DNA from 3 places in the Phyllobacterium sp. GQ127 genome. Region 1 is predicted to be linked to each of the others. Evidence: riboswitches for the same ligand, from Rfam matches in the RefSeq annotation. Region 1 holds a riboswitch; each other region holds the start of a gene.
The links. A riboswitch is a leader RNA that binds a small molecule or an ion and turns the genes downstream of it on or off. The one in region 1 is predicted to bind thiamine pyrophosphate.
Positions count from the first base shown of each region.

Region 2: it holds a riboswitch for thiamine pyrophosphate, as region 1 does, so the genes downstream of both, thiC (phosphomethylpyrimidine synthase ThiC) here and thiB (thiamine ABC transporter substrate binding subunit) in region 1, are expected to answer to the same signal.
Region 3: it holds a riboswitch for thiamine pyrophosphate, as region 1 does, so the genes downstream of both, thiE (thiamine phosphate synthase) here and thiB (thiamine ABC transporter substrate binding subunit) in region 1, are expected to answer to the same signal.

Region 1 is NZ_JCAXDZ010000003.1:265,807-273,036, reverse strand. Features, by position in the region: gene thiQ (thiamine ABC transporter ATP-binding protein) at 1-574, opposite strand, end outside; gene thiP (thiamine/thiamine pyrophosphate ABC transporter permease) at 567-2,198, opposite strand; gene thiB (thiamine ABC transporter substrate binding subunit) at 2,204-3,217, opposite strand; TPP riboswitch at 3,263-3,374, opposite strand; gene pcaD (3-oxoadipate enol-lactonase) at 4,074-4,904, opposite strand; gene pcaF (3-oxoadipyl-CoA thiolase) at 5,057-6,262, shown strand; gene AC6CHM_RS13315 (thiamine diphosphokinase) at 6,317-6,952, shown strand; gene AC6CHM_RS13310 (YMGG-like glycine zipper-containing protein) at 7,047-7,230, shown strand, end outside.
Region 2 is NZ_JCAXDZ010000001.1:1,149,808-1,157,037, reverse strand. Features, by position in the region: gene AC6CHM_RS05925 (endonuclease/exonuclease/phosphatase family protein) at 52-1,167, shown strand; gene AC6CHM_RS05920 (NUDIX hydrolase) at 1,171-1,884, shown strand; gene AC6CHM_RS05915 (PhzF family phenazine biosynthesis protein) at 1,937-2,875, shown strand; tRNA gene AC6CHM_RS05910 (tRNA-Lys) at 2,988-3,063, shown strand; gene AC6CHM_RS05905 (RidA family protein) at 3,149-3,493, shown strand; gene rpsU (30S ribosomal protein S21) at 3,661-3,939, shown strand; gene AC6CHM_RS05895 (NADPH-dependent FMN reductase) at 4,120-4,689, shown strand; TPP riboswitch at 4,735-4,855, shown strand; gene thiC (phosphomethylpyrimidine synthase ThiC) at 4,958-6,775, shown strand; gene thiO (glycine oxidase ThiO) at 6,777-7,230, shown strand, end outside.
Region 3 is NZ_JCAXDZ010000002.1:18,231-25,460, forward strand. Features, by position in the region: gene AC6CHM_RS08305 (ABC transporter substrate-binding protein) at 1-1,141, shown strand, start outside; gene AC6CHM_RS08310 (ABC transporter permease) at 1,173-2,225, shown strand; gene nikC (nickel transporter permease) at 2,222-3,145, shown strand; gene AC6CHM_RS08320 (ABC transporter ATP-binding protein) at 3,142-3,975, shown strand; gene AC6CHM_RS08325 (ABC transporter ATP-binding protein) at 3,972-4,742, shown strand; gene AC6CHM_RS08330 (TadE/TadG family type IV pilus assembly protein) at 4,891-5,859, shown strand; TPP riboswitch at 5,910-6,013, shown strand; gene thiE (thiamine phosphate synthase) at 6,078-6,743, shown strand; gene thiD (bifunctional hydroxymethylpyrimidine kinase/phosphomethylpyrimidine kinase) at 6,740-7,230, shown strand, end outside.

The DNA of each region.
Region 1 (7,230 bases):
TCATTCCGGTTTCTTTTTGAAGATTCTCAATAAGTTCCAGCATTTCGTGACGCAAAGCAGGGCCAAGGGAAGCGAAAGCTTCATCCAGAAGCAATACGGGACGGTTGCGCACCAATGCGCGGGCGATTGCCACGCGCTGTCGTTCTCCCCCGGAAAGAGCCTCGGGCTTCCTTCCCTCTTTTCCGGCAAGCCCGACTTTCCGAATCGCTGCCTGAATTTCCACTTTGTCGACTTCATCAAGCCTCAAATCCGAACGGCGGCCCAATCCGACATTGGACATCACATCCAGATGGGAAAAAAGATTATTGTCTTGAAACACCATGGAGACTGGACGGAGCGATGGCGGAAGACTGGTCACGTCAACCTCATTGATTAGTACCGAGCCACCAACAGGCTTCTCGAACCCGGCGATGAGATTAAGCAGCGTCGATTTTCCCGATCCGCTCGGGCCGATGACGGCGGTTATTGTGGAGGCTTGAATGGACACATCAAAGTGCATTGCCATGTCCCCATAGTCGAAACGCACGGCGTTGAGACGAACAGAGACGCCATTTGTTTTTGCGGGCTTAGCCATTTGCACTGCTGTCCCTTTTGGCCAGTCGAATTGCGCCTCTATCGGCGATGATCATGAGAATGAGGCACAGCGCAGCAAGAATTAGTGCCAACCCGGCGGCGTCGGCGGTACGATAGCTTCCCATGCGTTGCAACAGCAAATAGGGCAGGGTCAGAACGGTGTCGTTGCCAAACAGGGCAATTGTTCCGAGATCACCAAGGGACAAAGCCATGGCAAAGGCAAAGGCTATGCCGAGCGGATGTTTTAAAATTGGCCAATCGATAATTCGGAGCCGGTTCCAACCCGCAATGCCCAATTGCTCGCACAGTCTGTTGTGGCGGCTTGCCGCTGTATCCCATGACGGTCGAAGAATCCGGAACGCAAAAGGGATGGCCATAGCGGCATTGACGCATATTACCATGAAGGGTGCGAGGCTGAATGGATCGACAAAGTGGTGGGAAAGAATGAACCATCCCGCACCAATGATGATAGGCGGCACTACCATGATCAAGCTCGCACCAAGATCAAGCGAGCGCTCAAATATTCCAGCTCTGGCGTAGCGCCGCCGGGTTGCCAAAAACTCCCGCGCAATCACCAGACTAAGCGAAATTATCAGTGAAAGTGCGGCCGCGATTGCGCCAAGAACAAGACTGGTGGCAATTGCGCGCCAGACGGTCGTTTCGGACAGTAGACGGGTAATATCTGCCGACAAGCCGGAAACGACAGTGCCTGCCATGGGCAAGGCTACGAACAGAAAACCGGATATAATCAGAGCAATGTTCCATAGTCTTTGCGGCAATGAAGGCATGTCGAAGCGGCGGGTCGTGATACGCAAGCTGAAGCCTTCTTCTGTCGGACGCCCAGCGAGTGATAGAAGGCCGAGCACGATAATTGTCAGGCAAAGCTGAAGAAGCGTCAAGGACACCGCTCTGGCTATATCAAAATCGAAGTGAAGCGACTGGTATATTGCAACTTCGAGTGTCGTGGCGCGAGGCCCTCCGCCGAGTGTCAGCACCACGGTGAATGAAGTAATGCACAGCATGAAGATCAAGCCAGCCACACCCGATATACTGCGTAAAATGACCGGCCATTCGATTAATTTGAACTGTGTCCAGTTGCTCATCCCCAGTTGTGAGGAGAGTTTCCAATAATCTTCGGGAATGGAATCCAGACCTGAGAGAATGAGCCGTGTCGTCAATGGCAAATTGAAAAATACATGGGCGAGAAGAATGCCCGTCAGCCCGTAAATATCGGGAACCAAATCAAGCCCCAGCCATCCGAGGATAGCAGCCAGCAAACTGTTTCGTCCGTAAATGCTGGTGACACCGAGCACGGCAACGAGCGCTGGCAGCGCCAGAGGCAAGGCAAACAGACGCAGGAGCATTGCGCGTCCCGGAAAGCTCTGCTGCGCATGCAATGCACGGGCAAGCGGGATGGCAAAGCCGACAGAAAGCACCATGGAAAGGAGCGCTTGAAGGATTGTGAAGCGTGCAATCCGCCAAATGTAGCTGTCAAAAGTAGCAAAGCCCTCCGTGCCTCCACGGAAAGATTCAATGGCGAGACTGAGGAGAGAGCCGCCCGCCAATATGCCCAGAAAGGCGAGAGCGAGGCCTCCCGCCAAGGGTTTCATCGAAGAGGCGGCCATCTATGCTACTTGCTCATGGCTTCAAGCCACTCGTCGATCCAGGCTTTGCGATTTTTCGCCACTTCTTCAGATGTGAAAGTCAGTGTCTTTGCTGGCTTTACCAATGTGTCAAAGGCTGGATTGAGCGGATTTGAGGTTTTAGCTGCAGGATACATCCAATTGTTTTCGGGAATGGTATCCTGAAATGCCGTGCCGGTAACAAATGTCAAAAACTGCGCAGCAAGCGGGTTCTTGGCTCCGTTTACAGTTTGCGCTGCAACCTCGACCTGCAGGTAATGTCCTTCATCGAAGGATGCTGCCTTGTACCGATCGGTTTTGTCCGCGATCAGATGATAAGCGGGCGACGTAGTATAGGAAAGCACCATGGGCGCTTCACCTTTGGTAAAAAGCCCATAGGCTTCTGACCAGCCGGGCGTGACGGTTAAAACGCGATCCTTGAGTTTGGCCCAGGCTTCATTGGCCTTGTCCCCGTAAACTGATTTCATCCACAATACGAGACCAAGGCCCGGTGTAGACGTGCGAGGATCTTCAATAACGATCTTCTGCTTCGGATCGCCATCAACCAAATCCTTCAGACTAACCGGTGCGTCTTTGACTTTCTCTGTGTCATAAATGACAGCGAAGTAGCCATAATCATAGGGAACGAAAATGCTGTCCTTGAAGCCGCCAGGAATGTCGATAGCAGTTGTATCTACGCCATGCGGCGCAAAAAGTCCGGTTTGCTGAGCTTCAAAAGTCAGGTTCGTATCCAGACCGAGAACAATATCCGCCTTTGTCGATGCGCCTTCAAGCTTCAGACGGTTAAGCAGCGCAACGCCATCGGCGACTGCTACAAAGTCAACAGTACAGGTGCATTGCTTCTCAAAGGCTTCTTTGACTTTTGGCCCTGGCCCCCATTCAGAGGTAAAGCTTTCATAGGTGTAGACTGTCAGCTTGCCATCCGCATTTGCTGGGCTGGAAAGGCCAAATGCCAATGCGCTGGAAACAAGGGCAAATTTCATAAATTCGAGTGGCTGCATAGGCGCCTCCTAAAGTTGAATTTCAAAAGGATAGGTGCGCCGGCTTGTGAAGCCGCATCTAATCCCTCCGCCGGTACAAACCGGATCAGGTTCCGCGGGTTGACTGGATTGGTTCCAGTCTCTCAGCCTGTTGATGCAGGCACCCCGTTAGAGCAAAGCCAGATTAGTGACTGTGTCCTGCCAACGCAAGCGCCCATCGCCTAGCTGGTTGTTTTTGTTATGCCTTCCCCTTGCCACGCCCGCTTTTGCGTCTGGCTATTGAGATGGTGGGAAAGACGGGCGGTCATCGAAGCGCGTCTTTGTAGTGGGTAAAGCGATCCGAAGACCGCCCGTCCGGCGATTTTGCATTCTGTCCGTTCCGCTTGGGAGGCCTCGGCTACCCAAGGAGTGCCATTTGCGGCGCGCCATGCGTTAGCCTTGTGCCCCTTAAAGTGCTCGTCCAGCACGCGCCGTTCCTAGTAACGGCAGGGGAACCCTTGGACAGAACGTCCCCGGATGGCGGGTCCGTAACCCGCCATCGGAGGCGCCCATCCTTCCCCAAACTTCGAACGGCTCCGGAAGCTGTTCCCCGCGGGAAGGACAGGAGCAGAATAGTTCAGAGCGGGAACTGTTGGATAAGTTTGTCGAGATTATTTTTGGAAAGTCTGATTTGCACAAACCAAATGCGCCCTTCGACAAGCTCAGGATGAGGGAGGTCGGTTGATTGCAGGGCGCCAACTCTTGCAACTCTTGCAACTATTGCAACTCTTGCAAGTTGTCGCTGCAACCCACAAAACTTCCCTCATGGTGAGCTTGTCGAACCACGCACTATATCGAATGCAGCTTATCCACCTCACTCGCGGCGAGTCATCCTGAGCTAGTTGAGGGTTGAGTTGCTCAAAATAGGATTGCCCTCAAGTTTGAACTCATCGATAAAGGCACTGATAATCGCGACGAGCATTTCGGGTTGTTCCACGCAGGGAATATGCCCGGCATCCTTGATGACTTCGTAGCGCGCGCCCGGAATCAATTTAGCCATTGAAAGCACGACGTCCGGCGGTGTTGAGCCATCTTGATCTCCCACAATACAGATTGTTGGAACCGATATTCGGCCTGCGTCTTCTGTCAGGTCTGCATCACGAATTGCTGCGCAGGTTCCGGCATATCCGGCCAATGGTTGACGGATCAGCATGTTCCGGTAGCCGGTTAAGGCAGGGCTGCTTTCACGATGAAATGTCGGGGTAAACCAGCGTTCGAGGATCGTGTCGGCGATGCTTTCAATACCATTTTCCTCAAGCGCGGCAATACGTGCGTTCCAGGAATCGGCATTGCCAATCTTGTGCGCGGTATCACACAAGACCAGTGCCCGAACCAGATCGGGACGGGAAGCATAAAGCCCCTGCGCAATCAGTCCGCCGACAGAAAGACCGCAAATGATTGCATTTTTAACATTGAGGAAATCCAGCAGACCTGCCAGATCGCCGACATGATCGTCGAGAGAATAGGGAGACGTGCCGACACTCGAAAGCCCGTGGCCGCGCTTATCATAGGTGACGATAGCAAAATCACCCGCTAGGCGAATAATGACATCGCGCCAGATGCGGAAGTCAGTGCCCAGAGAATTGGCAAAAACGATCACAGGTTTTGACGCTGGTCCGCCAATCAGCTGATAATGCAGCGTCACACCATTTATATCGGCAAATTGCACCTTGCTCTCCCTTTTATCCAGAATGATATGTGCGTACGGTTCTGTAGAATGAATGATCAGGGACGATCAACCGCCGAATAATTATCTATTGATGAAGCGGCAACAGACCGGCTCAAATCAACAGGCAAGAAGAAAGCATATGAGGCAGCATGATGGGTGACGTATTTATCTGCGACTATATCCGGACGCCCATTGGCCGTTTTGGTGGATCACTGGCTGGAGTTAGGGCGGACGATCTTGGGGCTATTCCAATCAAGGCATTGATGGAGCGTAATAAATCGGTCGATTGGGCAGCAATCGATGAAGTGATTTATGGATGCGCCAATCAGTCTGGCGAAGACAATCGCAATGTCGCCCGCATGTCGGCACTGCTTGCGGGATTGCCCGTGGAGGTGCCCGGCACCACGATGAACCGGCTATGCGGTTCCGGCATGGATGCCATCATCACAGCCGCACGCGCCATTCGCGCCGGTGAAATGGACATTGCCATTGCTGGCGGTGTCGAGTCCATGTCACGCGCGCCCTTTGTGCTGCCCAAGGCAGACAGCGCCTTTTCCCGCAATGCAGAAATTTACGATACGACAATCGGCTGGCGCTTCATCAATCCACTTATGCAGCAGCAATATGGTGTGGATTCCATGCCTGATACCGCCGAAAATGTTGCCGAAGAGTTTCTTGTCTCCCGCGCCGATCAGGATGCTTTTGCTGTGCGCTCCCAGCAGCGAACCGGTCGGGCTCAGGAGAATGGTCGGCTTGCCAGCGAAATTACCCCGGTTCGCATCGCGCAAAGAAAAGGCGAGCCCATTATCGTTGATAAAGACGAGCATCCGCGCCCCCAAACGACAATTGAGGCTCTAGCCAAATTGCCGACGCCATTTCGATCCGGCGGAACTGTGACGGCAGGAAATGCTTCCGGCGTTAATGATGGCGCGGCAGCCCTCATCATTGCCTCCGAAGAGGCTGTAAAAAAGTACGGCCTCAATCCCATCGCGCGCATCCTGGGCGGGGCGACGGCGGGCGTGGCACCCCGTATTATGGGAATTGGCCCAGCGCCTGCGACGAAGAAGCTTTGCGCGCGCCTCGGATTGGCGCCAGCTGATTTTGACATTATCGAACTCAATGAAGCTTTTGCCTCGCAGGGACTTGCAACATTGCGCGATCTTGGAATTCCCGATGATGCGGAACATGTAAATCCGAATGGCGGCGCTATCGCCCTGGGGCATCCGCTGGGCATGTCAGGAGCACGCATTGCGGGAACGGCAGCGCTTGAATTGCAATTGCGCGAGGGAAAACTCGCTCTGGCGACAATGTGCATTGGCGTTGGACAGGGCATTGCTATCGCGCTTGCAAGCGTTTGATATCGGACGCAGAGCTGTCTGGTGGAAGCGTTTGACGCATGCTATGGGCGGGTCATGAGCAAATTCGTTCTTCTTTTGGGCGGTTCCGTCCATGTCACCGATCGCCTTTTGAAACAGGTAGCCGGAGCCAGGGTTCTGGCGGCTGATGGTGGTATCGCCCATGCCGCACCACTGGGCCTCACGCCTGAACTTTGGCTAGGCGATTTCGACTCGACATCGCCCGAGCTGGAAAAAGAATATGCGCATGTGCCGCGCCAGGTTTTTCCGGCAGCAAAGGATATGACCGATGGCGAACTGGCCTTGAACGAGGCATATCGACTGGGGGCGACCGAGCTTGTACTTTGCGGTGCATTTGGTGGAGTGCGCACCGATCACACGCTTCTGCATTTGACGATGGCGACCGCCCATGCGGCGCAGGGACATAAGATCATCCTCACCAGCGGAAGCGAAGAAGCCCACCCACTTGTGGGCGGTGAATATGCTTTCGATTTCGTCGATAAGACGCAGTTCAGCATTGTTGCATTTTCGCAATTACACGGACTTTTTATCGATGGAGCACGCTGGCCGCTTGAAAATGTGGAACTTTCTTTCGGTTCATCGCTTACTGTCTCGAATGCCGTATGTGGAACCCTCCACGTATCGCTCCATTCGGGCAAAGCAATCCTGATTGCAGCGCCGCCAGTTGCCTGACGCTTGTCAATATAAGCGGAAAGTGTAATGTGTGCAGCACAGCATTGGGGACGCAAGCTGGTAAGTTTGGTTTTAGAAACGGGAGAGGTCTTCCATGTTGAAAAGTTTATCTACAGTTGCAGTTGCCGCAGTTTTGGCATTCTCGGTTGCTGGTTGTACAACGAGTGAACAGCGGACAGCCGGATATGGTGTCGGTGGTGCAGCACTTGGTGCATTGGCAGGTGGCGCTATCGGTGGTGGTCGTGGTGCTTTGGCCGGTGCGGCAATCGGCGGCGCAT
Region 2 (7,230 bases), on a different contig from region 1:
GGTAGGCTATGAGCGCATAGAGCGTCATTGATCTTAATCCAGAGTATTTGCATGTCAGTTCGCATTGCTACCTTCAACGTTGAAAATCTGATGAATCGCTTCGACTTTTCCGGTTTCAAAAATAATCTTAACAAAGACAGAGCCTTGCAGCTCTTTCAGATAGATGATGAGGCGCAATACCGGCAACTCGAACAGGCTCGAGCTATTGCTTATGCCGATGACACACGCCAGCTGACCGCATTGGCGATCGCCGAAACTCACGCGGACATTCTTTGCCTCCAGGAGGTGGACAATATCGGCGCGCTGAATGCTTTCGAATTCGGCTATTTGTTCAAGATGGTGGGTGAGGGCTATCGCCACAAATATATGGTCGAAGGAAATGACAGCCGTGGCATCGACGTTGCTGTCCTGATGCGAGATCAGACACGTGACGGTTTACCGATCGAATTTGTTGCGATGACGAGTCATGCCCATCTCACATATAATGATTTTGGTATTTATAGCTCTGACCTGGCGTTATTGGGTATCGAATCCTACCAGCGAATATTCAAGCGTGACTGCCTAGAGATCGACGTGCGCATCGGTGGAAAGCCGTTGACGCTTTTTGTCAGTCATTTCAAATCCATGGGCACGCCTCGCAACGGCATGGATGGGCGGGCTGCTTCCATGCCCGTCCGAGTTGCGGAGGCAAAGGCCGTGCGCCGTATCATCGAAGACAAATTTGCCAGCAGTGGGGGATCAGCTGATAAGAGTTGGGTCATCTGTGGTGATTTCAATGATTATCGAGAGCGTGTTCTTATCAAGGGGGACACGCTGGTTGGGTACATGTTCGAGCCGGTTAAAGAGATAGAGAGCAGTCTTAACATCCTGCTTGAGGGTGGCTTTTGTGAAAATCTGGTAGAAAGACGCCCCGAAATGGATCGCTGGACGCTTTATCACACGCGAGGACCCAATGAACGGCACTTGTGCCAGCTTGATTATATCTTGGCGTCACCGTCCTTGGCGCAGAATAACATGCAAGCTGTTCCCGACATCATCAGACAAGGACAGCCATTCCGGGCAGTATTCCCACCTGATCAAAAGTTTGAACGTTTTCCTCGTATTGGCTGGGATCGCCCCAAGGCCAGCGATCATTGTCCTGTCGTAGTTACGTTTGACATGGTTTGAACAATGAAAGCCTCTCCCGAGAAGACGGTGATTGAGCTCAAACATGCCGCGATACGGATAGAAAGTGGCTCGCTCACCTATGAATTAGAAAACAAGTCTGAAATTGGGGCAAATTGGGAAGAGGAAATTAGAGCCAATCCTACTCTTTTCAATGGCGATTTCTTTATGGCTGAGCAGGCTCACGTCAACGGTGATGCCTTCGAAGCGGTCTATAAACGCACGCGTTTCAAAACGATGATGCACTGGAAGAAGAATCGGACATCACTGAAGCCTTGGCACGTTTATGCAGTAGGCGTGATCGTCTCTAACGACAATAAGCTGATCGCCGGTCGAATGGCCAGTTCAACGGCGGCGGCAGGGCGTGTCTATTTTCCGGCCGGTTCCTTTGATGAAGGTGATGTGCGCAACGAAATTATTGATATTGAAGGGAATATGAGGCGTGAGGTTTTGGAGGAGACTGCTATTGATTTAGCGGATGCTCAGGGCTTTGACAGCAATATTTATCTCGTTACCGCGGATCGCAGCATTGCATTGTTTCGTCGCTATTATTTTGATTTGTGTTCCCAAGAATTGTTGACGCGCATACGTCGCCATATCGCTGCAGAACTTATTTCGGAGCTCGACGATGTTGTTGCAGTGGCTTCATCGGCTGATATGACCGATACAACACCTGTTACATTCCGCGCGTTCGGCGACTGGCATTTCAGCCAAATGTAACCGTTACAAGGTTTGACTTGCGCCACTTTAGGGTTGGTCTATTTTTCATCAAATTGAAAAAGGGGCAACGCCCATGACCTTCCGCCGTTATGAAATATATGATGTCTTTACTTCCGAGGTCCTGAAAGGGAATCCATTGGCAATCGTTCACGATTCGCAGGGCCTTGATGATGAGGCGATGCAGCGTATCGCCCGTGAGTTCAACCTGTCGGAAACAGTTTTCGTGCTGCCGGCGAAAAACGCCGCTCATACAGCATGGGTTCGCATTTTTACGCCGGATTATGAGATGCCGTTCGCCGGGCATCCTACGGTTGGGACAGCTGTGTCACTTGCGCAAAATCGTTTTGGTGAAGTTGAAAACGATCAAGATGCGCTTATTATTTTGGAAGAGCAGGTTGGACCTGTTCGGTGCGGCGTAAGACTGGGAAAACACGGGGCTTTTGCGGAATTTGACCTCCCTAAATTGCCGCAACGGGTAGACTACAACTACGACAAGGTTGCCATAGCGCGGGCACTGCGGTTAGAGCGCGACGAGATTGGTTTTGAAAACCATGTTCCCAGCATTTGGGATGCCGGTGTACCATTTTTACTTGTGCCGATACGTGGTCTTGCATCAGCTGCTCGAATACGGATCGATCAGGCTGCAATGCAGCGGATAGCACCCCGAATTGGCCATAGGCAATTGCCGGTTTATGCTTACTGCCGTGAAACCGTAGGGCATGAGAACGATTTTCATTCGCGTATGTTTGTCAGTGACGAAGGAACTTATGAAGACCCTGCAACCGGCTCAGCGACAGCTGCGTTTGCCGGTGCAATTCACTTGTTCGATGAACCGCTTGATGGCGTACAGCGATTTTCTATTGAACAAGGCTATGAGATGGGCCGGCTGTCGAAACTTGAGCTAGAACTCGATATTAAGGATAAGGCAATCATAAGCGCACGAATCGGTGGCGCGGCGATCAAGGTGGCAGAGGGCAAGTTGTTTGTCTGAGAACGAAAATTTCATCTTCTTGCCGATCAGCGCGATAAAGTTTGGTGAAGGGCTGGACAGGCAAGATTTGCCCCGTTATAGAGCGCTCACTGTCGTCGCGGAAGCGGCTGACGGGCACATAGCTCAGTTGGTAGAGCAGCTGACTCTTAATCAGCGGGTCGTAGGTTCGATCCCTACTGTGCCCACCATTTTTCTGAAACGAGGGCCGTATGGCCCTTTTTTCTTGCACCAAGCAAGCCTCGGCTTGTCCGAAACCTTCCACAGGAGATTTTCATGAGCGTTCGTCGTATTGAAGCAGGCCCTCGCATGAGCCAGGCCGTGATCCATGGTAATACAGTCTATCTGGCCGGTCAGGTAGGTGGTCCGGGCAAGAGCGTAACAGAACAGACTAAAGACGTCCTGGCCTCGGTTGATCGTTTGCTCAAAGAGGCAGGTACAGATAAGTCGAAGTTGTTGCAGGCCATCATCTGGCTTGATGACATGAAGGACTTTGGCGAAATGAATGCAGTATGGGATGCATGGGTTGATCCGGCCAATGCTCCAGCACGCGCGACAGGTGAAGCCAAGCTTGCAACACCGGAATATAAGGTTGAAATCATCATCACGGCTGCAATCTAAAGATTGCGTATCCAAGTTTAATTGCTTGGGTGCACTGGATTTTTGGCGCGGGAATGAATAAAGTCCGCGCTTCTCCGGATTGCCGTTGTGGCAATTCTTCAAACGCTTGTCTGATTGTGGCCAGTTTTGGTACTGCAAGACGAGGCAAGCATGGGTAAGGAAAACGATTGCAAGTTCTCGTCCGTGATAACAATGTTGAACAAGCCCTACGGGTCTTGAAGAAAAAGATGCAGCGCGAAGGTCTATTTCGCGAAATGAAGGCCCGTCAGGCTTTCGAAAAGCCTTCTGAACGTCGTGTTCGCGAAAAAGCAGAAGCCGTTAGCCGCGCCCGCAAGGCCGCCCGCAAGCAGGCTCAACGCGAAGGCTTGTTGCCTGGACCAAAGAAAAAAGAACGTGTTGCACGCCCTGGCGCGCCAGCAGGTAACGACTATAATAATAATCGCTGATATCTGACGGGCTTTAACGCCCTTCATTGTGACGACAAACCCGCATGGCCAAAACGCTATAGCGGGTTTCGTTTTTGTGGGACTGCGCAGACATTCCGGGCAGTTTCAAAAAAGTGCCTTCTTGTGCGATGGGTCAATGTCTTTACTTATCGATTATCGCAGTTTTGGAGATATGATCCTATGGCACTCAAGCTCAATATTATAATCGCAAGCACGCGGCCCGGGCGTGGTGGTCCTGCTGTAGCAAAGTGGTTCAACGAATTCGCCAAGCAGGATGGCAAGTTCGACCCTGTGCTTATCGATTTGGCTGATTTCAAGTTGCCGGTCTATGACGAACCGAATCATCCCCGCATGAAAAAATACGAACATCCGCATACAAAGAAGTGGAGTGAGGCGATTGAGCCGGCCGACGCTTACATCTTTGTAATGCCTGAATATGACTACAACGCGCCACCTTCGCTCATCAATGCCTTAGTCTATTTATGGAATGAGTGGAACTACAAACCTGTAAGCTTTGTAAGTTATGGCGGTGTTTCCGGTGGTTTGCGTGCTACCGAATCGGTCAAAGGGTTGATCTCGGCACTCCGTATGGTTTCGCTTGCAGAAAGCGTTCCCATTCCTTCGTACCAGCAGTTTATCAACGATGATGGCGTGTTCACGCCAAATGAACTGATAACTACCAGCGCCAGCACGGTTTTGACTGAACTTGCAAAATGGGCAGGTGCTCTGAAACCGCTTCGCGCTTCGTAATTTTATGAAGCGCTTGACAGCAATACGTCAGGCGGTTCACTTTAGGCCATTCACCAGGGGAGTCCCGACAAGGGGCTGAGATACTGCTTCAGGCATAGCCAAGCGCAGTGACCCGTTGAACCTGATCCAGTTCACACTGGCGTAGGGACGGTGCAAAGGTTATCGCGCATAGTGCATTCGCACTGAATCCATGATTGGATTCGCGAGGCTTCTTTCATCCTTCCGGCTCAGAACTGGGTTTCCTGCAATAACGCAAAGGAACCTGACGATGACTGCTGTAACAAAAATTACCGAGGCCCCGAAAGTTTCAACCGGGCCGCTTCCCGCCTCAATCAAGATTTATAAACCAGGGCAGATACATGCTGATATTCGCGTTCCCTTGCGCGAAATTGCGGTTCATCCCACCGCTGGTGAGCCAAACCTTGCGGTTTACGATTCATCCGGTCCCTACACTGACGCAACTGCAAGTATCGATATCAATAAAGGGATCGCACGTGTTCGTGAGGCATGGAAAATCGGTCAACAGGCCGATAGCTATTCCTATAAGGGGCGAATAATCCAGTCAGCTGACAATGGCTTCGCCACGGGCGAGCGGCTTACAAGAGAATTTCCTGTTCAATATCAGCCACGCCGCGCTTACGACGGAAAAGCGATTACGCAGCTTGCTTACGCCCGCGCGGGAATTATTACGCCTGAAATGGAATATGTCGCCATAAGGGAGAATCTCGGTCGGGAAGCCGCACGGAACCAGGTTCGGGATGGCGAGTCATTCGGTGCATCGTTACCGGATCATGTGACATCGGAATTCGTACGGGAGGAAATCGCCAGGGGGCGGGCCATCATACCTGCCAATATCAATCATCCTGAGCTTGAGCCTATGATCATAGGTCGGAATTTCCTCGTGAAGATCAATGCCAATATCGGTAATTCCGCCGTCACATCGTCGATGGAGGAGGAAGTCGAAAAGATGGTTTGGGCTATCCGCTGGGGTGGCGATACGGTGATGGACTTGTCGACCGGGCGCAACATCCACAATATTCGCGAGTGGATTATCCGTAATTCGCCGGTTCCCATCGGAACTGTCCCGCTATATCAGGCGCTGGAGAAGGTTGGCGGTATCGCTGAAGATCTGACTTGGGAAGTTTACAGAGATACGCTGATCGAACAGGCAGAGCAGGGCGTCGACTACTTTACTATTCATGCCGGTGTCCGACTGCATTATATTCCACTGACGGTTAATCGTGTCACGGGCATCGTCTCGCGAGGCGGTTCAATCATGGCAAAGTGGTGCCTGCATCATCACCGGGAAAGCTTTCTTTATGAGCATTTCGAGGAAATCTGCGATATTTGCCGTGCTTATGATGTCAGTTTTTCACTCGGTGACGGATTGCGACCCGGTTCAATAGCCGATGCAAACGACGCGGCGCAGTTTGCTGAGCTTGAAACATTGGGTGAACTGACTCAGATCGCTTGGGCCAGAGATTGCCAGGTTATGATCGAAGGTCCCGGTCATGTGCCGATGCACAAGATCAAAGAGAATATGGACAAGCAGCTTGCTGTTTGCGGAGAGGCACCATTCTACACGCTTGGACCGCTGACGACAGACATTGCTCCCGGCTACGATCATATTACCTCTGGCATCGGTGCTGCAATGATCGGCTGGTTTGGCACGGCGATGCTTTGTTATGTTACGCCTAAAGAACATCTGGGATTGCCCAATCGAGACGACGTAAAGGTCGGCGTTATTACCTACAAGATTGCTGCACATGCGGCGGATTTGGCCAAGGGGCATCCGGCGGCGAAGCTTCGAGATGATGCTCTATCCCGTGCGCGCTTTGAGTTTCGCTGGGAGGACCAGTTTAATCTCTCTCTTGATCCTGAGACGGCGAGACTCTACCACGATGAGACCTTGCCGAAAGAAGCGCATAAGGTTGCGCATTTTTGCTCAATGTGCGGGCCGAAGTTTTGCTCAATGCGCATTTCACACGACATTCGTGCGGAGGCTCAAAAAGAAGGCATGGCAGCGATGGCGGAGAAATTCCGCACAGGCGGCGAGCTCTATATGCCGCTCAATGCCGGGGAATGAGGTGAATATTCTGGTGAAAGGGGCCGGCGTTGCCGGCCTCACAGTTGCTTATGAGCTTCGAGCACGTGGAGCCGAAGTGACGATACTAGACCCCTTTGGCGGCGAAAATTCTGCAGCCTCCTGGTATGCCGGTGGCATGCTCGCACCTTGGTGTGAGCGCGAAAGCGCTGAACAGGCTGTCATTGATCTTGGAATAAACGCGGCCAATTGGTGGGAGTCTGTAATTCCCGGATCCGTGAGTCGCAAGGGAACGCTGGTGGTGGCCACACCGCGGGATGTAAAAGAACTGGAGCGCTTTGGCGCGCGGACGTCGGGCTTTGTGCGCATTGGTGAGGAAGCAATTTCGCTCTTGGAACCCGATCTTGGCGCAGCGGCTTTCCGCAAGGGATTGTTCTTTGAAAGTGAGGCGCATCTGGCGCCACGTCAGGTTCTAACGGAATTAAAGGCAAAACTCG
Region 3 (7,230 bases), on a different contig from region 1:
GTCCACTTTTGTTTTCACTGTCGATCAGCCTTATGCACCAAGCTTCGTCTTGAATTGCCTGACATCGACCGTTGCTTCGGTTGTAGACAAGAAATTGATCTCCGAGCACATCGTCAATGATGATTTCGGCAATGCCTGGATGAAGACGAATTATGCGGGTTCCGGGCCGATGAAAATTCGCGATTGGCGCGCCAACGAGATTATCGTTCTGGAGCGTAATGACAATTACTATGGCACCAAGGCTCCGCTCGCCCGTGTTATTTATCGGCACGTCAAGGAAAGCGCGGCGCAGCGCCTTCTGCTTGAAAAAGGCGATGTTGATGTCGCCCGTAATCTTGAACCAAATGATATGGAGCAGGTTACCAAGAACAAGGACATCACCACGGTCAGTGCGCCGAAGGGAACAATTTATTATATCAGCCTCAACCAGAAAAATGAAAACCTGGCCAAGCCGGAAGTCCGGCAGGCGTTTAAATATCTGGTCGATTATGATGCCATCGGCGAACAGCTGATCAAGGGTGCCGGTGATATCCACCAGACCTTCCTGCCAAAGAACATTCTGGGCGAGCTGGATGAAAAGCCGTTCAAGCTGGATGTGGCTAAGGCCAAGGAACTGCTCGAGAAAGCCGGGCTGAAGGATGGCTTCTCCTTCACCATGGATGTGCGTAACAACCAGCCGGTGACGGGTATCGCTGAATCAGTCCAGCAAACCCTCGCACAGGCAGGTGTAAAAATGGAGATCATCCCGGGCGACGGTAAGCAGACCCTGACCAAATATCGTGCCCGTACGCATGATTCCTATATTGGTCAGTGGGGCGTGGATTATTGGGATCCGAATTCCAACGCCGAGACCTTCACCAGCAATACGGACAATGCCGATACCGGCACCAACAAGACACTCGCATGGCGCAATGCCTGGGATGTGCCGGAGCTGACCAAGGAAACCAAGGCAGCCCTGCTTGAGCGTGATAATGCCAAGCGCGCGGCAATGTATCAGGACCTGCAGAAGAAAGTGCTTGAAACCAGCCCCTTCATCATCATCTTCCAGCAGACGGAAGTGGCAGGACTGCGTGCGAACATCAAGAACTTCAAGCTTGGTCCATCATTTGATACCAACTACGTTTTCAATGTAACGAAGTAATCCGGAATCCGTACCGGTGAGCACATCTGACATGCAATTGGAGGCCAGGCGCTCAGGCGCCTGGGCTTCAAACTTCGCTTGGGCCGTGGGCAGGTTTCTGCTCATTGGCGCCATCACATTTCTTGGTCTTCTGGCCGTCACGTTTTTCATTGGCCGTGTCATCCCGATCGATCCCGCGCTGGCCATTGTAGGCGATCGCGCGCCTGCCCACGTCGTGGCGCGTGTGCGTGAAGAGCTCGGACTGAATCTGCCGCTCTACCAGCAGTTTTTCCTTTATCTTAAGGGTGTCCTGCAAGGTGAGTTCGGCAATTCCGTTCTGACCAGCAATCCGGTTATGACCGATATTATCCGCGTCTTTCCCGCTACCTTCGAATTGGCAACACTGGGCACGCTTATTGGCGCGTTTATTGGTGTTCCGCTTGGAGTGCTTGCTGCCGTCAAGCGGGGCACGATCCTCGACCAGATTGTCAGAGTTATCGGACTTATCGGCTATTCAGTGCCGGTGTTCTGGCTGGGGCTGCTCGGTCTCGTGCTGTTTTACGCCAAGCTTGGCTGGGTATCGGGACCAGGACGTATCGACGTTGTCTACGAGTACACGTTTACGCCGATTACCGGCCTTTATCTTCTCGATGCGATTTTGCAGAATAATTGGGAAGTCTTCCGCAATATTTTCAGCTTCATCATCCTGCCCGCCTCAGTGCTGGGTTATTTTTCGCTGGCATATATCAGCCGGATGACGCGTTCTTTCATGCTGAACGAGCTTGAGCAGGAATATATTGTTGCGGCGCGCGCCAAGGGCCTGTCCGAAACCCGTATCATCTGGGCTCATGCCCTGCGCAATGCGGCAGTGCCGTTGCTGACTGTGATTGTGCTCTCCTTTGCCAATCTGCTTGAGGGGTCAGTGTTGACCGAAACGATCTTTTCCTGGCCAGGCCTTGGCAGCTACATCACCAATTCGCTGCAAAATGCCGACATGAATGCGGTGCTCGGCGGCACGATTATCATTGGTGCCGTGTTCATCGCCATCAACCTTCTTTCCGATCTTCTGTATCGGCTACTTGACCCACGGACACGCGCACGATGAGCGAGATCGCAAAACCAATTTCCCGCCGTGAATGGCTGATGAGCGACCGGCCGCAATCGCGTATGCAGGCCCGGCTTGGCCGCGCTTATTTGATCTGGAGCCGTTTTGCCAGCAACAGGCTCGCCGTGATCGGGCTTGGCATCATTTTTGCGCTGGTGCTGGTGGCGCTATTCGCTCCTCTGCTTGCGCCGCATTCACCGGTTGCAGGCGATCTGCGCAATGCACGGCTTTTGCCGCCCGGTGGCGATTATTGGCTCGGCACAGACGATCAGGGCCGCGATATTCTTTCGCGCCTTATCTATGGTTCGCGTCTGACGCTCTATGTAGTTGTCCTCGTGGCTATCATCGCCGCGCCGATTGGGTTGCTTGTCGGCACCATTGCCGGTTATGCCGGAGGCTGGGTAGACGCAATTCTTATGCGGCTCACCGATATCTTCCTGGCATTTCCAAAGCTCATTCTGGCTCTCGCTTTGGTGGCGGCGCTGGGACCTGGCATTGAGAATGCCGTCATTGCCATAGCAGTCACCTCGTGGCCGCCCTATGCACGCATTGCCAGAGCTGAAACGCTGACCGTGCGCAATTCCGACTATATTGCCGCCGTGCAGCTCATGGGTGCATCACCCATGCGTATCGTCCTGCGCCACATCATGCCGCTTTGCCTTTCATCTCTGATCGTCCGTGTGACACTCGACATGGCCGGAATTATCCTGGTCGCCGCAGGCCTTGGTTTCCTTGGTCTGGGCGCACAGCCGCCATTGCCTGAATGGGGTGCGATGATCGCATCCGGTCGCCGGTTCATCATGGATCAATGGTGGGTGGCGGCCGCACCGGGTTTTGCAATTCTCATCGTCAGTCTGGGCTTTAATCTTCTTGGCGATGGCTTGCGCGATGCGCTCGATCCAAGGGGGAACAACCAATGAGCGCCTTGCTGACAGTCAAGGATCTTCGCGTGCAATTTCCGACCCGCACGGGCGTCGTGGATGCTGTGCGCGGCGTTTCGTTCGCGCTTGGTCGCGAAAGGCTCGGCATTGTTGGCGAGTCCGGTTCAGGAAAATCCCAGACCGGGCGCGCAATCATGGGGCTGACGCCACATCACGCAAAGATCACTGCCGATACGTTGAATTTTGACGGAATGGATCTTCTGGATATTTCGGCAAAGGAGCGGCGAAGCCTGCGTGGAAACCGCATCGCCATGATCCTCCAGGACCCGAAATATTCGCTCAATCCTGTGATGAGCATCGGCAGGCAGATTGTTGAAACGCTGCGTACCCATGAAAAGGTGAGCAAAGCCGAGGCGCGCAAGCGCGCGCTCGACATGCTTGCTGCTGTGCAGATACGTGATCCGGAACGGGTCTTTAATCTGCATCCGCATGAAGTTTCCGGCGGCATGGGACAACGCGCCATGATCGCGATGATGCTGGTGACCGGACCGGAGCTGCTGATCGCGGATGAACCGACTTCCGCGCTTGATGTGACGGTGCAGCTGGATGTGCTGCGAATCCTCGACAATCTGGTGCGGGATCGCGGCATGGGTTTGATCTTCATCTCCCATGATTTGCGGCTGGTCTCCTCCTTTTGCGACCGCGTTATCGTCATGTATGCAGGACGGATCGTCGAAGAAATCGCCGCTGCAGACCTTAAGAACGCAAAACATCCCTATACACGCGGGTTGATGAATTGCATGCCGCAGATCGGCACCGACCGGCATCCGCTGCCGGTCCTTGACCGCAAGCCGGAGTGGGCCGCATGAACAATCTGCAAGTGGCGGCTCTCAGCGTCGAAAATCTTGAAGTGAAGTATGATCGTTTTCGCGCATTGCGCGGCGTCAGTCTTGATGTCCAGCAGGGCGAGTCTTTTGGTCTGGTGGGCGAGAGCGGCTCGGGAAAGTCAACCTTGCTGCGAGCCGTCGCGGGACTTGCACCTGTTACCGGCGGCGCGATCACAGTCAATGGCAAGACGCTTGGTTCGTCGCGTACAAAAGCATTTTACCGTGAAGTGCAAATGGTGTTTCAGGACCCCTATGGCTCGCTGCATCCGCGCCAGACCGTGGATCGCCTGTTGCTGGAACCATTGGTCGTGCATGGCTTTGCCGATATCGAAAAACGTATCCTGCGCGCGCTTGATGAAGTGGGCCTTGGTTCAAGCTTTCGCTTTCGCTATTCGCATCAGCTTTCCGGCGGTCAACGCCAGCGTGTCGCCATTGCCCGTGCATTGATCCTGGAGCCTTCAATCCTGCTTCTTGATGAACCGACATCAGCCCTTGATGCTTCGGTACAAGCGGAAGTTCTCAACCTGCTGGAGCAGATAAGGCGGGATAGAAAGCTGACCTTCCTGATGGTCAGCCATGATCTGGCGGTGGTCACCCATATGTGCGACCGGCTGATGGTGATGCAGAATGGCGCAGAGGTGGAACGCCTGTCGGCGACAGACCTTGCCCGCCATGCAGTCAAGGAAGATTACACGCGCAATCTTCTTTTGGCGAGCGAGGGCTTTGTCCGGCCGGAAGCATCCATATAGAGCTGTAAGGTTCACCGGATTTTTACCATTGCTGAACATTCAGGCGCTCTTTACTGCCTGAATGCAGAATGGTGAAAATCTGAATGAATTTCATAAGCCGTCATTCACATGGCTGAATCAATGGTCTGCCCAGCGACTGGAGTGGGCCATGAAAAAAATAAGAAACTTTCTGAAAGACCGTAGTGGCGCGACAGCCGTCACATTTGCATTGTTGCTCGTACCTATGGTGGGAATGACCGGGCTTGCCGTGGATTATACCCGCGCAAGCGGCGATCGCTCACGATTGCAGGGCATTGCAGATTCCGCGGCATTGGCCGGAGCCTCCGTCTTTACGGGTGAAAACAAGGCTGCTGCCGAAGCAAGTGCACGCGCCTATCTGCGTGCTCATCTCGGCGCCGAGATGGATAAAATGCAGGTCGGCTTTGATACGAGCAATCAACGCGTGATTGTATCGCTCGCGGGCGAAACAAATACGCTTTTCATGAAGGTCCTAGCCAAGGAAAAAGTAGCTATAGGTGTGCTTGCGGAAGCATTGGCACCATTGAAACCGTCAAGCGCTGAAATCCAGATCGGAGCAGCGTATGGACATTGGGCTAAGAAAGTTTCTGTGATTGTCATTCGTCCTGGGACGACAAAAGAGGTCGTGCTGGGAACGGTAATATATGAAGCATCTGACCTCTCCGCTGAAGATGGTCGAGGCACTGGAAAAACGATAATAGACCCGGCTGACGGCAAGATCTTGCTCGGTGAATACAAAGAGTTCTTTCTTCGCATGGAGGTCAAAAAGAAGCCCTGCAATATCGGTAGATATGATTCCAATACCAGTAGCAGGTATGTTACATGCAGCCCGACAACGAATAGCGAATATAAAAACTATGATCTGAAGTTCACAACGAACGACCCCGCGCAATCAAAGTATCTTTTTGTAGGGGACACAGCGGACACGCTTAAGCAACTAGAAGATGGCGCAACGCTTGAGGAGTTGCTGGACTGCGATCAGCAATGGCATTTTCACGGATGGGAAGATGGAGGCGGTTGGGATAAGCAGGACTTCTTTTACAAGATCAAGGCCGCATGCAAGGCCGTTGACGGGGAATATGTCCGCCTGACGCGTTAAGCCAAATAACACCGGCGCATTGACTTCCATGATGCGCCGTCTCATCATGATTTCATTCCGAGGGGGGCATCGTACGATGCTGAGATGGCGCTGAGCCAAGACCCTTGAACCTGATCCGGATCATACCGGCGTAGGAACGGGAATTGAGCAATTATCGCGCTGGTTCGTCTTTCTTCGCACATATCCGGGTCTCCAGTTTTGAAAATGGAGTCCGTGACGTGCCAAAAGTAGATTACCGCCTGAATGCCATTGTCGATTTTGATGCTATTGGCCCTGATAAGGATTTGGGGGCTCTGGCTCTGGCTGCGGCGCGTGGTGGTGCAACAATTATCCAGTATCGTGACAAAAACTCCGCAACGCGTGACATGATTGATCGTGCACGGCAGATACACGCCGCGATCAAGGCGACAGGCGTTCCGCTGCTCGTCAATGACCGGATTGATGTTGCGCTTGCCGCTGGCGTTGAGGGTGTCCATGTGGGGCGCGAAGACATGGCGGTTGCCGATGTCCGACATCTGCTCGGGCCAAATGCGATTATCGGACTGACCGTCAAGAATGAGCCGGACGCGCAAGCAGCGATTGATGGCGATATTGACTATGCCTGTATTGGCGGACTGTTTGAAACACCCACTAAGGAAAACCTGCAACCGATCGGCTTTGACGGGTTCAAGCGCCTGGCTGCCATCATACGCAAGGCAAAACCGCATTTGCCTATAGGCGCTATCGCCGGTATTGGGCTGGAGCGCACGCCGCTTGCCATTGAAGCGGGTGCTGATGGTGTAGCGGTCATTTCTGCGATCTTCCGTCAGGACGATCCGCAAGGAGCGGCGCACGCATTGCGGTCGGCGGTGGATGAGGCATTGCAGGTAAGAGAGCCAGCATGACCGCAATAGCGCTGACTATTGCCGGGTCTGACAGCGGCGGCGGGGCAGGAATCCAGGCCGATTTGAAAACCTTCTCGGCGCTCGGTGTTTATGGAGCGAGTGTGCTCACCGCAATCACTGCGCAGAACACCCATGGTGTTACGGCCATTGAGAATCTTTCGCCCGATATCATCCGGGCTCAGATGGACGCGGTTCTTTCCGACCTTGAGGTGAATGCAATCAAGATTGGCATGGTCTCGACAGTATCAACCATAGAGACAATTGCGCAGGGGCTTGATCGCTGGCAGCGCAAAGCGGTGTTCGACCCTGTCATGGTTGCAACTGCGGGTGACCCTTTGCTGGAGCCGGCCGCAATCGACGCTCTGCGCCAGCTTCTCTTGCCGCGCGCGCTGCTGCTGACTCCCAATTTGCCGGAGGCGTCCTTGCTAACAAATATGCCGATTGCTGAAGATGAAGCCCAGATGGTGCGGCAGGCGGAAAAGCTGCT